DNA from 3 places in the Roseibium algicola genome. Region 3 is predicted to be linked to each of the others. Evidence: predicted binding sites of a transcription regulator. Region 3 holds the regulator's gene; each other region holds the start of a gene.
The links. The regulator PhoB, encoded in region 3, activates phosphate uptake and scavenging genes when phosphate is short. The targets are predictions, from matches to a motif close to TGTCATNNANCTGTCAT.
Positions count from the first base shown of each region.

Region 1 (3,081 bases), 2.1 Mb from region 3:
CCGGTGACTTCCAGATGGTGCAGATCGCGTCTTTCTCGATCATGCCCTTGGTGACCATGCGCTGCGGAATGCCGTCTTCCTCGTTGGTGATGTAGGTAGCGGCAGCGTCATACTGCTTGTTGTAGACACCAAGCACACCGGTTTCATGGGCCCCGGAGAAGGGAATGGCACCGAAATAGGTTTTCGGCTCGTAGCCTTGTTTGCTGAGGTTGAAGTAAGGCACGGCATAACCGGACGTGCTGTCCGGATCGGCAAAAGCCAGTGTCTTGCCCTTCAGGTCGTCAAGGGTCTTGTAGCCGCTGTCACAACGCACGGCGACGACCGAGAAATAACCGGTGGAACCGTCCTTCTGCAGGCGGGAGACAAGCGGAACGACACCGCCGTTGGTTTCCGTGTAGGCAGCGGCATAGGAAGACGAACCGAAGAAGGCGAATTCGATCTGGTCGGCCGCCATGGCCTGGATCACGCCGTCATAGGATCCGGCGGTGAAGATTTCGACATCAACGCCGAGTTCGTTCTCCAGGTACTTTTCGAAAGGCGTGTAACGGGCGATCCGGTCTTTTTCGTTTTCACCGGAAAGAATGCCGAACTTGACTGTCTTGTACTGGTCCTTCCAGCTGTCCGCCACGGCCGGGGAGGCTGCAAGAACGGCAGCGGAAACGGCTGCTGCAAAAATGGCCTTCATCTCAAGTCTCCTTTGGTGCCGGCAGATCCGGCGATTTGCGCGGCAAAGGCCGCTTCAAGAGCGAGAGCGGATGATCCGCTTCGCGAAGGTCAGGCCCCGACAGCCTTCATCGGCGGCCGGGAAGTGGTTGTCGAAAGGGAGGTGGAGGTGACTGCTTCGTTGATGTCACCGGAAAGATCGTCGGATCCGTAAATCTGCCGAACCCTTTCACTAGTCAGGGCGTCCGGCGTGCCGTCGAACTGAACCCGCCCGTCCTTCATTGCGATGATCCGGTCGCAGTAGGCACGGGCGGTGTCGAGCGTGTGCAGATTGACCAGCACCGTAAGACCGTCCGTCCGGTTGATTTCGCGCAAGGCGTCCATCACACGACTGGCGTTGGCCGGATCAAGTGAAGCAATCGGTTCGTCGGCCAGCATGATGCGCGGGTTCTGCACCAGCGCCTTGGCGATGGCGACGCGCTGCTGCTGCCCGCCGGAAAGGGTTCCCGCGCGTTGCAGCGCCTGGGGCACAAGGTCCAGCCGGTCCAGGGCTTCGATGGCGCGGGCGCGGTCCTCGTCAGTAAAGGATCGTGTCATGGAGCGCAGGAACCCAGTGTGGGCGATGCGGCCAACCATGACATTGGTCAGCACATCCATGCGCTCGACGAGATTGAACTGCTGAAAGATCATGGCGCAGGACGCACGCCAAAGCCGCAGATCGCGACCCTTCAGGGCCGTGATGTTCTTTCCCTCGTTAAGGATCGTCCCCCGGCTGGGGTCGGCCAGCCGGTTGATCATGCGCAGGAACGTGGACTTGCCGGCACCGGACCGGCCGATCACGCCGACCATCTGTCCCTTGGGAATGGCAAGGGAGACACTGTCCACCGCGGTCAGGTCTCCAAAGACTTTAGATAATTGCTCAATGACCAGCATCGGGCCCTCCGAAAAACGGAGAGCGAACTAGCAGACATGTGCCGAGAACAGATGTCTATACGATTATACTTTTATGAAGTTTTACGACAGAAGCATCGAGAAAATTTGCCGGAAAACAAATAAGATCAAGTTTTGTCTGGAAGTTCGAAGTTAAAGAAATTTTCTGCTTCGTAGATCCATCTTTCTCTGATGTAAATTTCGTAAAATTTACATAATACGGTCACGTTCCGCGGCGCGCGTGTCGTTACGCTCCTGTTGCCTTGCCGGCTTTGTTTCGGCTGTCTGAGGAGTTCCTGTCATGCGCTTTTTGAAATCCGCCGCACTCGCGGCTGCCGTTCTTGCCGTTTCCCTGTCTTCTTCCCTGGCCGACACGTTCAAACTGGCCGTTACCGACGTGGAGGGCCTGGAGCGGCTGCAGGTTGAATGGGGGCCGTTCAAGAACGCCCTTGAAAATGCAACAGACCACACCTTCGAGTTTTTCCCGGTTACCAGCCGGACCGCAGCGGCTGAAGCCTTGCGCGCCCAACGCGTCGACTTTGTCGTAACCGGTCCTGCCGAGTACATCGTGATCAACAAATTGACCGAAGCCCGTCCGCTTATAGGTCTTGGCCGCCCGGATTACTTCTGTGCCGTCGTCGTACGAGCCGACAGCGGTTTCACGCGGCCGGCCGATCTCAAGGGCAAGAAGGTGGCCTTCGGTGATATCGGTTCCACTTCTAACATGCTGTGCCCGATGCAGCTGATGGCCGATTATGGCGTCGATCCGGTCAAGGACATCGAGAAGCTGCATACTTCGCGCAACATTGCGCATGAAGCCTTGAAGAAGGGTGATGTTGCCGCCATCGGGATCAATCACAATTCGTGGATTGGCACCCGCAACAAGGATGATAGCGTCCCGAACGGCTTTTTCCGGGTAATCGCCCGTTCCGGCGATCTGCCGAACGACATGATCATGGCCGGAGCCCATGTCGATCCCGCGACAGCGCAGAGCCTGCGTCAGGCGATCCTCGACAACAAGAAATCGATCATCGCCGCGATCCTGCAGCACGAGGAAAACGACAAGTATTCGGGCATGGATCTGGTGGCGATCGAAGATGGTGCCTATGACCTGGTGCGGTCCATGTACACCACCGCCGGTTTCCCGCAATACGACAAGTTCATCGGCGAATAATGGCGCAGCCTCTGCTCCAGTCCGCCGGCGCAATCGCGCCGGCGGTCCCAGCCCGACAGCCCATGACGGAGACGCCGTGTGACCTGAAGGTCGAAGGCCTTTGCAAGACTTTCGGCAAGGACCGGAGCGTGCTGCGCGAAGTTTCCTTCTCCGTGGGCCGTGAGGAAGCTGTTGCCTTGATCGGTTCAAACGGTGCTGGAAAATCGACCGCATTGCGCTGCGCGCTGCGTCTGATCGAGCCGGAAGCCGGTTCGGTTCTGTTGTTCGGTGAAGACATTTCCTCCGCGCGACAGCGCCAGCTCAGGCGGGTTCGC
Region 1 is NZ_CP019630.1:5,165,042-5,168,122, forward strand. Features, by position in the region: gene phnD (phosphonate ABC transporter substrate-binding protein) at 1-685, opposite strand, end outside; gene phnC (phosphonate ABC transporter ATP-binding protein) at 775-1,596, opposite strand; gene B0E33_RS23945 (phosphate/phosphite/phosphonate ABC transporter substrate-binding protein) at 1,895-2,767, shown strand; gene phnC (phosphonate ABC transporter ATP-binding protein) at 2,830-3,081, shown strand, end outside.
Region 1: the regulator PhoB is predicted to act here: its motif matches at 1,659-1,675, upstream of phnC (phosphonate ABC transporter ATP-binding protein).

Region 2 (3,081 bases), 1.4 Mb from region 3:
GGAATTCGAGCAGGTCGACCATGGCCCGGCGCGCAAGTTCGGCGGCACCGGCCTCGGTCTGGCCATCGCCCAGCGGCTTGCCGGCCTGATGGGTGGCGAAATTGCCGCGCAGCCCTCCGAAGACGGCGGCGCGCAGTTCCGCGTGTCCTTGCCGATCCCCGAATCCCTTGTTGCCGACACGGATCCGCGCCTTGCCAAGCTTGAGGGCCGCAGGATCGTGTTCGTCAGCACCAGCCAGATCGAATGCCCGCTGCTGGCCAGACGGCTGCAGTATCACGCAGCCAATGTGTCCGTGCATGCGCCGGGCAGTACGGATCTCGATGCCGCGCTGGCCGAGGCCGATCTACTTGTTGTCGACAACGGCGCCCTGTCCGACAGCGGCGGCTGGCTGGCCTCTGCCCGCCTGACCGGCTGCAAGGCTCCTGCCGTCGTTATGATCGCCCCGCCGGAGCGCGAGCGCCTGGAACATCTGCGCGAAGCCGGGTATGCCGCCTATCTGATCCGCCCGGTGCGGATCGAGACCCTGGTCCAGATCTTTTCCGGCCTGCTGGACGACGACGGCATGGAACACGCCTGGGACGCAAGCGCGGAGCCCGTCAGCAACGGCTTCCTGCCGAACCGCTACAAGGTTCCGGCCCGGCCGCTGCGCCTGCTCGTGGCGGAAGACAACGACATCAACCGCCTTTTGAGCGAAGCCATGCTGCGCAAGCTCGGCCATGTGCCGGTGATGGTGATCGACGGCGAAAAGGCCGTCGAGGAAGCCGCCAGCGGCGCTTATGACGCAATTCTTATGGACCTGCACATGCCAGGCCTCGACGGATTCCAGGCCATTCGCCAGATCCGGTCCGACGAACAGGCCGCCGGCCGGACCAATGTACCGGTGCTGATCGTGACCGCCGATGTCATGAAGGATGCAAGGGACAAGGCGACAGAAGTGGGCGCTGCCGGCTATCTGACGAAACCGCTTTCCGTAGAAGCGATTTCCGACGCATTGGCCGAAATCAGCCGCGCCTGACGCAGCGAACTTTCCCTGTCGCGACAGCCGGAAGTGGAAACGCTTCCACCGGCGCTCGTAGAAATTCACAAAGCCGCAAGAGTGGGCTAAGCTTGCACGTGGAAAACACGGCGCAAAAAACCGAGTGTCATCCAGCTGTCGGAATAGTATGTTCTACGGCAGGCTTGAAGCACACTGACCGGGTTCGGACGTAATGTTCCGGCGAAGGTAATTCGGCAAGTGAAACAGACGAGAACCTGTGAAACCTGTCAGTGCGCCATAAGGAATACACGAGGGTGGAATGTCCATAATGCGCCAAGGGCTTTTTTCTCCCAGGAAACTGGTCAGGAAATTCACACCGGCAATGCGTCCGGACGCCAACCTCCCCAACGCGCAGCGCATCGGGCCAGCACTGCAGACCCCGGTCAAGACTGGCGAAACGCTCGGCCGGATCGGATCCCTGGAAGTGCGGATGGCCCGCAACTTCAAGGAAGTTAAAAAGGCACAGCGCCTGCGCTATGACGTTTTCTACGAGGAAATGTCGGCCATTGCCGATGCGCATACGCTGGCAACCCGCCGTGATGCCGACCCCTTCGATGCCTATTGCGATCACCTTCTCGTGGTCGACCACGACTTGCAGAAGCGCAACAAGCTGGGCCGCCTGAAGCCTGAAATCGTCGGTACCTACCGGATCCTGCGCCAGGAAATCGCCGATCAGCATGCCGGTTTCTATACCGCCGCCGAATACGACATCCAGTCGCTGATCGACGCAAACCCGGGCAAGCGCTTCATGGAACTCGGCCGGTCCTGCGTTCTGAAGCCTTACCGCAACAAGAAGACCGTCGAGCTCCTGTGGCACGGCATCTGGTCCTATGTTCTGCGCCACAACATCGATGTCATGCTCGGCTGTGCCTCGATCGAAGGCACCAATCCGGATGCGATCGCCGGCCAGCTCGCCTTCCTGCATCACAATGCCCGCGCCCCGGAGGAATGGCGCGTGCGTGCGGTGGAAGACAGATACGTCGAAATGAACCGCATGCCAGCCGAGGAACTCAATTCCAAGGAAGCGCTGCGGGCTCTGCCACCGCTTGTGAAGGGCTATCTGCGCCTCGGCGCGTTCATCGGCGACGGAGCGGTGATCGATCACCAGTTCGGCACGACGGATGTGCTGATCATCATGCCGGTGTCCGAACTGAACACGCGCTACGTCAATTATTACGGCGCCGACGCAAGCCGCTACTCCAGCTAGCTCCGGCGATTGCTGCCAAGCTTTCCTTCGTCCTCCCGGCCAGGCTTGACCCTTAGCCGGGATCGCGGAGGCACAAGCCTTTGCATTTTTCCTGCGTTTGAGCGGCACTCGCTTCCCGGTGCTGCGGGTTTGCTGCCTTTTGTGCGGGATGGTTATCGAGCTAGTGCGCGCCGCCTGTAGCTGAACATCCCGTCGTCTTGCCCGTGCAAAAGCCCGTAGCCTTAACGCCCCCTTAAATCGCCGCAATTTAAGCTCATCTCCGGGGAAACCGGCGTTTGCCGGATAACGCCAACCCTGGTTGGTACGGAGTTAGGGGACGAAGGATCAATGGCGCCTCGGGCGAAACGCCAGCCGCGTGTTGAACCGACATTCGGAAATTCAGGCAGCAGCCTGCTCGACCTGCGCTTGAGCCCGCAGGACCGTCCAGCTGCGCCTTCTTCCAAGTCGTCCGGCAAGGGCAAGACCCGCAAGGCTCCGGTCAAGAAAAAAACCGGATCCTCTCCGCGCAAGACGGCCAAGAACGGCAACGGCAATGGCCGAGGCAACGGAAGGGGCGGCGGCCGGTCCGGCGCCAAGCGGCGCAAGGCCAAACGCAAGAACAGGTTCCAGGCCCCGACCGCCTTCGGCCGCCTTCTCAAGCGCGGCTTCTACTGGAGCATGGTGCTCGGCATCTGGGGCACCATCGCCGTTGTCTGCTTGGTCGGCTATTACGCCGCCTTTCTGCCGCCGACCTCCGAATGGCAGGTTCCGGCGCGACCGCCCAACGTCAAGATTGTCGCCGCCAATGGCGAATTGCTGGCAAACCGCGGAGACACCGGCGGCGAGGCCGTGCGCCTGG
Region 2 is NZ_CP019630.1:2,573,395-2,576,475, forward strand. Features, by position in the region: gene B0E33_RS11955 (ATP-binding protein) at 1-1,015, shown strand, start outside; gene olsB (l-ornithine N(alpha)-acyltransferase) at 1,305-2,243, shown strand; gene B0E33_RS11965 (transglycosylase domain-containing protein) at 2,571-3,081, shown strand, end outside.
Region 2: the regulator PhoB is predicted to act here: its motif matches at 1,141-1,157, upstream of olsB (l-ornithine N(alpha)-acyltransferase).

Region 3 (3,081 bases):
CCGCGCCGGAATTCACGAACAGCACCTTGTCGGCAAAGGTTTCCGCGCACAGGCGCTGCGCCAGCCGTTCGCCATCCGGGATCTGGTGCAGGTTAGAGGTATGCCACAGCTTGGCTGCCTGATCCTGCAATGCCTTGACCAGATGCGGATGGGCATGACCGAGTGCGTTGACCGCGATGCCGGAACCGCAATCGAGGAATCGTCGGCCATCGGTGGTAACCAGCCAGACGCCTTCCCCATGATCGAAAGACAGGTTCGATCTTGCGTAATTTCCGAATAGTGCAGTCGCGGACATAACCTCGTTTGTCTCCTTTAAACGCCCCTGCTGTCCCCTGCGTCGCCCCGACGCCGGGCCGTCACCTTGAAAAGATGCCGAAGGGCCAAAACGCAACGTGCCGCCCCGATGAGGCGGCACGCAGCGGCTTTCTTATACACTGCCGGTACCATGCACTGTCAATGGAAATGGCGCACAAGACATTTCATGTGCCGCGGAGGGCGGATTTCATAAAATTCTCAATGACCTCGCCATAATTGGGGAAAAGTCGTTTCATCCCCAACTGGTTTGGGTCGAGTGGTTGCCTGACAAATTAACGTTATTGTAACCTCTCAGCAATCAGACACGAGATCTCGTGAGGCAAATCACCAAGAGGCACTAGATCTGCCAGCATTAAGCGTGCTTGCGCATGCTTAACACGGGGTTAATGGCCGCAGGACGGTCAAACTAAAGGGTGCGGCAATGAGTTGGACAAACGAACGAGTTGAGCTTCTCAAAAAGCTTTGGGGCGACGGCTTGAGCGCAAGCCAGATCGCAGGCGAACTGGGTGGTGTTACCCGTAACGCCGTGATCGGCAAGGTGCACCGCCTTGGCCTGTCCGGCCGCGCCAAGTCCACCTCTTCAAGCGCCAAGCCGCGCCGGCCGCGCACCGCAGCTCCTGCAACGGGTGCAGCGCCGAAGAAACCGACGACGTCACATCCGCAGTCGATCGGCGCGACGGCCCTTAAAGCAGACATCTCGCCTGCACCAGTGGTGGCCCCCAAGCCGCGCGTAGAGCCGATTGCAGAGCTCGTTCCGATCTCGCAGCGGGCTACCATCCTGACGCTGACCGAGCGGACCTGCAAATGGCCGATTGGCGACCCGGCGACCGACGACTTTTACTTCTGCGGCCGCCAGTCCGATGCCGGCGTCCCCTACTGCGCTCATCACTGCAAGATCGCGTATCAGCCGGTCGCCGACCGCCGCCGCGATCGCAAGACGATGGCTCAGGCAGGCTGATAGCCTCGCACCTAACCAATTCATGAGAAAGCCCGCCATCTGGCGGGCTTTTTTTTGTTTGGGCCTTCCATTGACCAGATGCCCGACCCCGACCAGTGACCTCCCACGGCTTGTTCTTGGCACCGATCCATGTCGTTTCCGTTCCATCAAATCAAACCTTGTTTGACCGCTCCGCCACGACAGGGACCGCAGGATCAGCCCCGACACCGACACATCTGATGGGGTGGTCGCAGAAGAGAACCTTGTTCCGCGAAAGGCACATAACCGCTGAGAAACAAAAAGCCCGCTTGAAAGCGGGCTCCTTAATTCCATTCTGCAAGTTGCGCTCAGGCAGTGGCAGAGGTGAACTGGTCATTGAAGGCGTATCCGGCACCACGGACGGTACGGATAGGATCCTTCGCCTTGCCCTTGTTCAGAGCCTTGCGCAAGCGACCGACGTGAACATCGACAGTGCGTTCGTCCACGTAGACATCGTGACCCCAGACCCCATCCAGCAGTTGTTCGCGGGAGAAGACACGGCCAGGCGATGTCATCAGGAATTCCAGCAGGCGGAATTCCGTCGGCCCCAGGTGTATTTCCTTGGTGTTGCGGCGAACGCGGTGCGTTTCGCGATCCAGTTCGATATCGCCGGATCGCAACATGCTGGACACCACTTCCGGACTTGCCCGGCGCAGGATGGCGCGCACGCGGGCCATCAATTCCGGTACCGAGAAGGGCTTGACCACGTAGTCGTCGGCACCGGTCGACAGGCCGCGGATGCGCTCTGCTTCCTCACCGCGTGCCGTCAGCATGATGACCGGCAGGCGCTCGGTGTCTTCGCGCGCCCGCAGGCGGCGGCACAGTTCAATTCCGGACAGGCCCGGCAGCATCCAGTCGAGCAGCAACAGATCCGGCAGGCTTTCCCGCAGGCGGATTTCCGCCTCGTCACCCCGGACACAGGACTCGACCGAGTACCCTTCCGCTTCCAAATTGTATCTCAATAGAAGGCTGAGCGGTTCTTCGTCTTCAACGATGAGCACCTTCGGCATACATCTCGCTCCAATTACCGCAACCGGCGCCGAAGCGCCGGCCGTTAAGATCTTCTGCAAATCCGACGATTACCGGCGGGTCAGACCGCGCCTGTTTCGTCGACCTTTGCCCGGTCTTCCGGCAAACGCTCGCCAGTGACCATGTAGTAGACGTTCTCGGCGATGTTCGTGGCGTGATCGCCGATGCGCTCGATGTTCTTTGCGCAGAACAAGAGATGGACGCACTGGGTAATGACCCGCGGGTCTTCCATCATGTAGGTCAGGAGTTCGCGAAAGATCGACGTGTAGATCGCGTCGACCTCGGCGTCGGCTTCCTGAACCCGGCGGGCGGCTTCCGCATCCTTGCGGGCGTAGGCATCCAGCACCTGCTTGAGCTGCGAAAGAGCAAGTTCCGTCATGTGCTCCACACCGATCGCGAGCTTCTTGGACTGCAAGTCGCTGTCGATGGCGATGACGCGCTTGGCAACGTTCTTGGCAAGATCGCCAACACGCTCCAGGTCATTGGCAATGCGCGTTGCGGCGGTGATTTCACGCAGGTCCTGCCCCATCGGCTGGCGGCGGACGATCAGCTCGATCAGCTTCACTTCAAGTTCGTTGTAAAGGCTGTCCAGACGGACATCGCCCTTGATCGTCGCCTTGGCAAGCTCCAGATCCTGCGACACCAGCGCGGACACCGCATCGGCGAAAGCCTTTTCGGCAATACCACCCATTTCGGCAACCTTGCCGGCCATGGCCGTCAGTTCGTCATCGTAAGCCGAGACTGTATGTTCAGACATCCTG
Region 3 is NZ_CP019630.1:1,139,847-1,142,927, forward strand. Features, by position in the region: gene B0E33_RS05350 (aspartate aminotransferase family protein) at 1-295, opposite strand, end outside; gene B0E33_RS05355 (GcrA family cell cycle regulator) at 737-1,273, shown strand; gene phoB (phosphate regulon transcriptional regulator PhoB) at 1,600-2,301, opposite strand; gene phoU (phosphate signaling complex protein PhoU) at 2,382-3,077, opposite strand.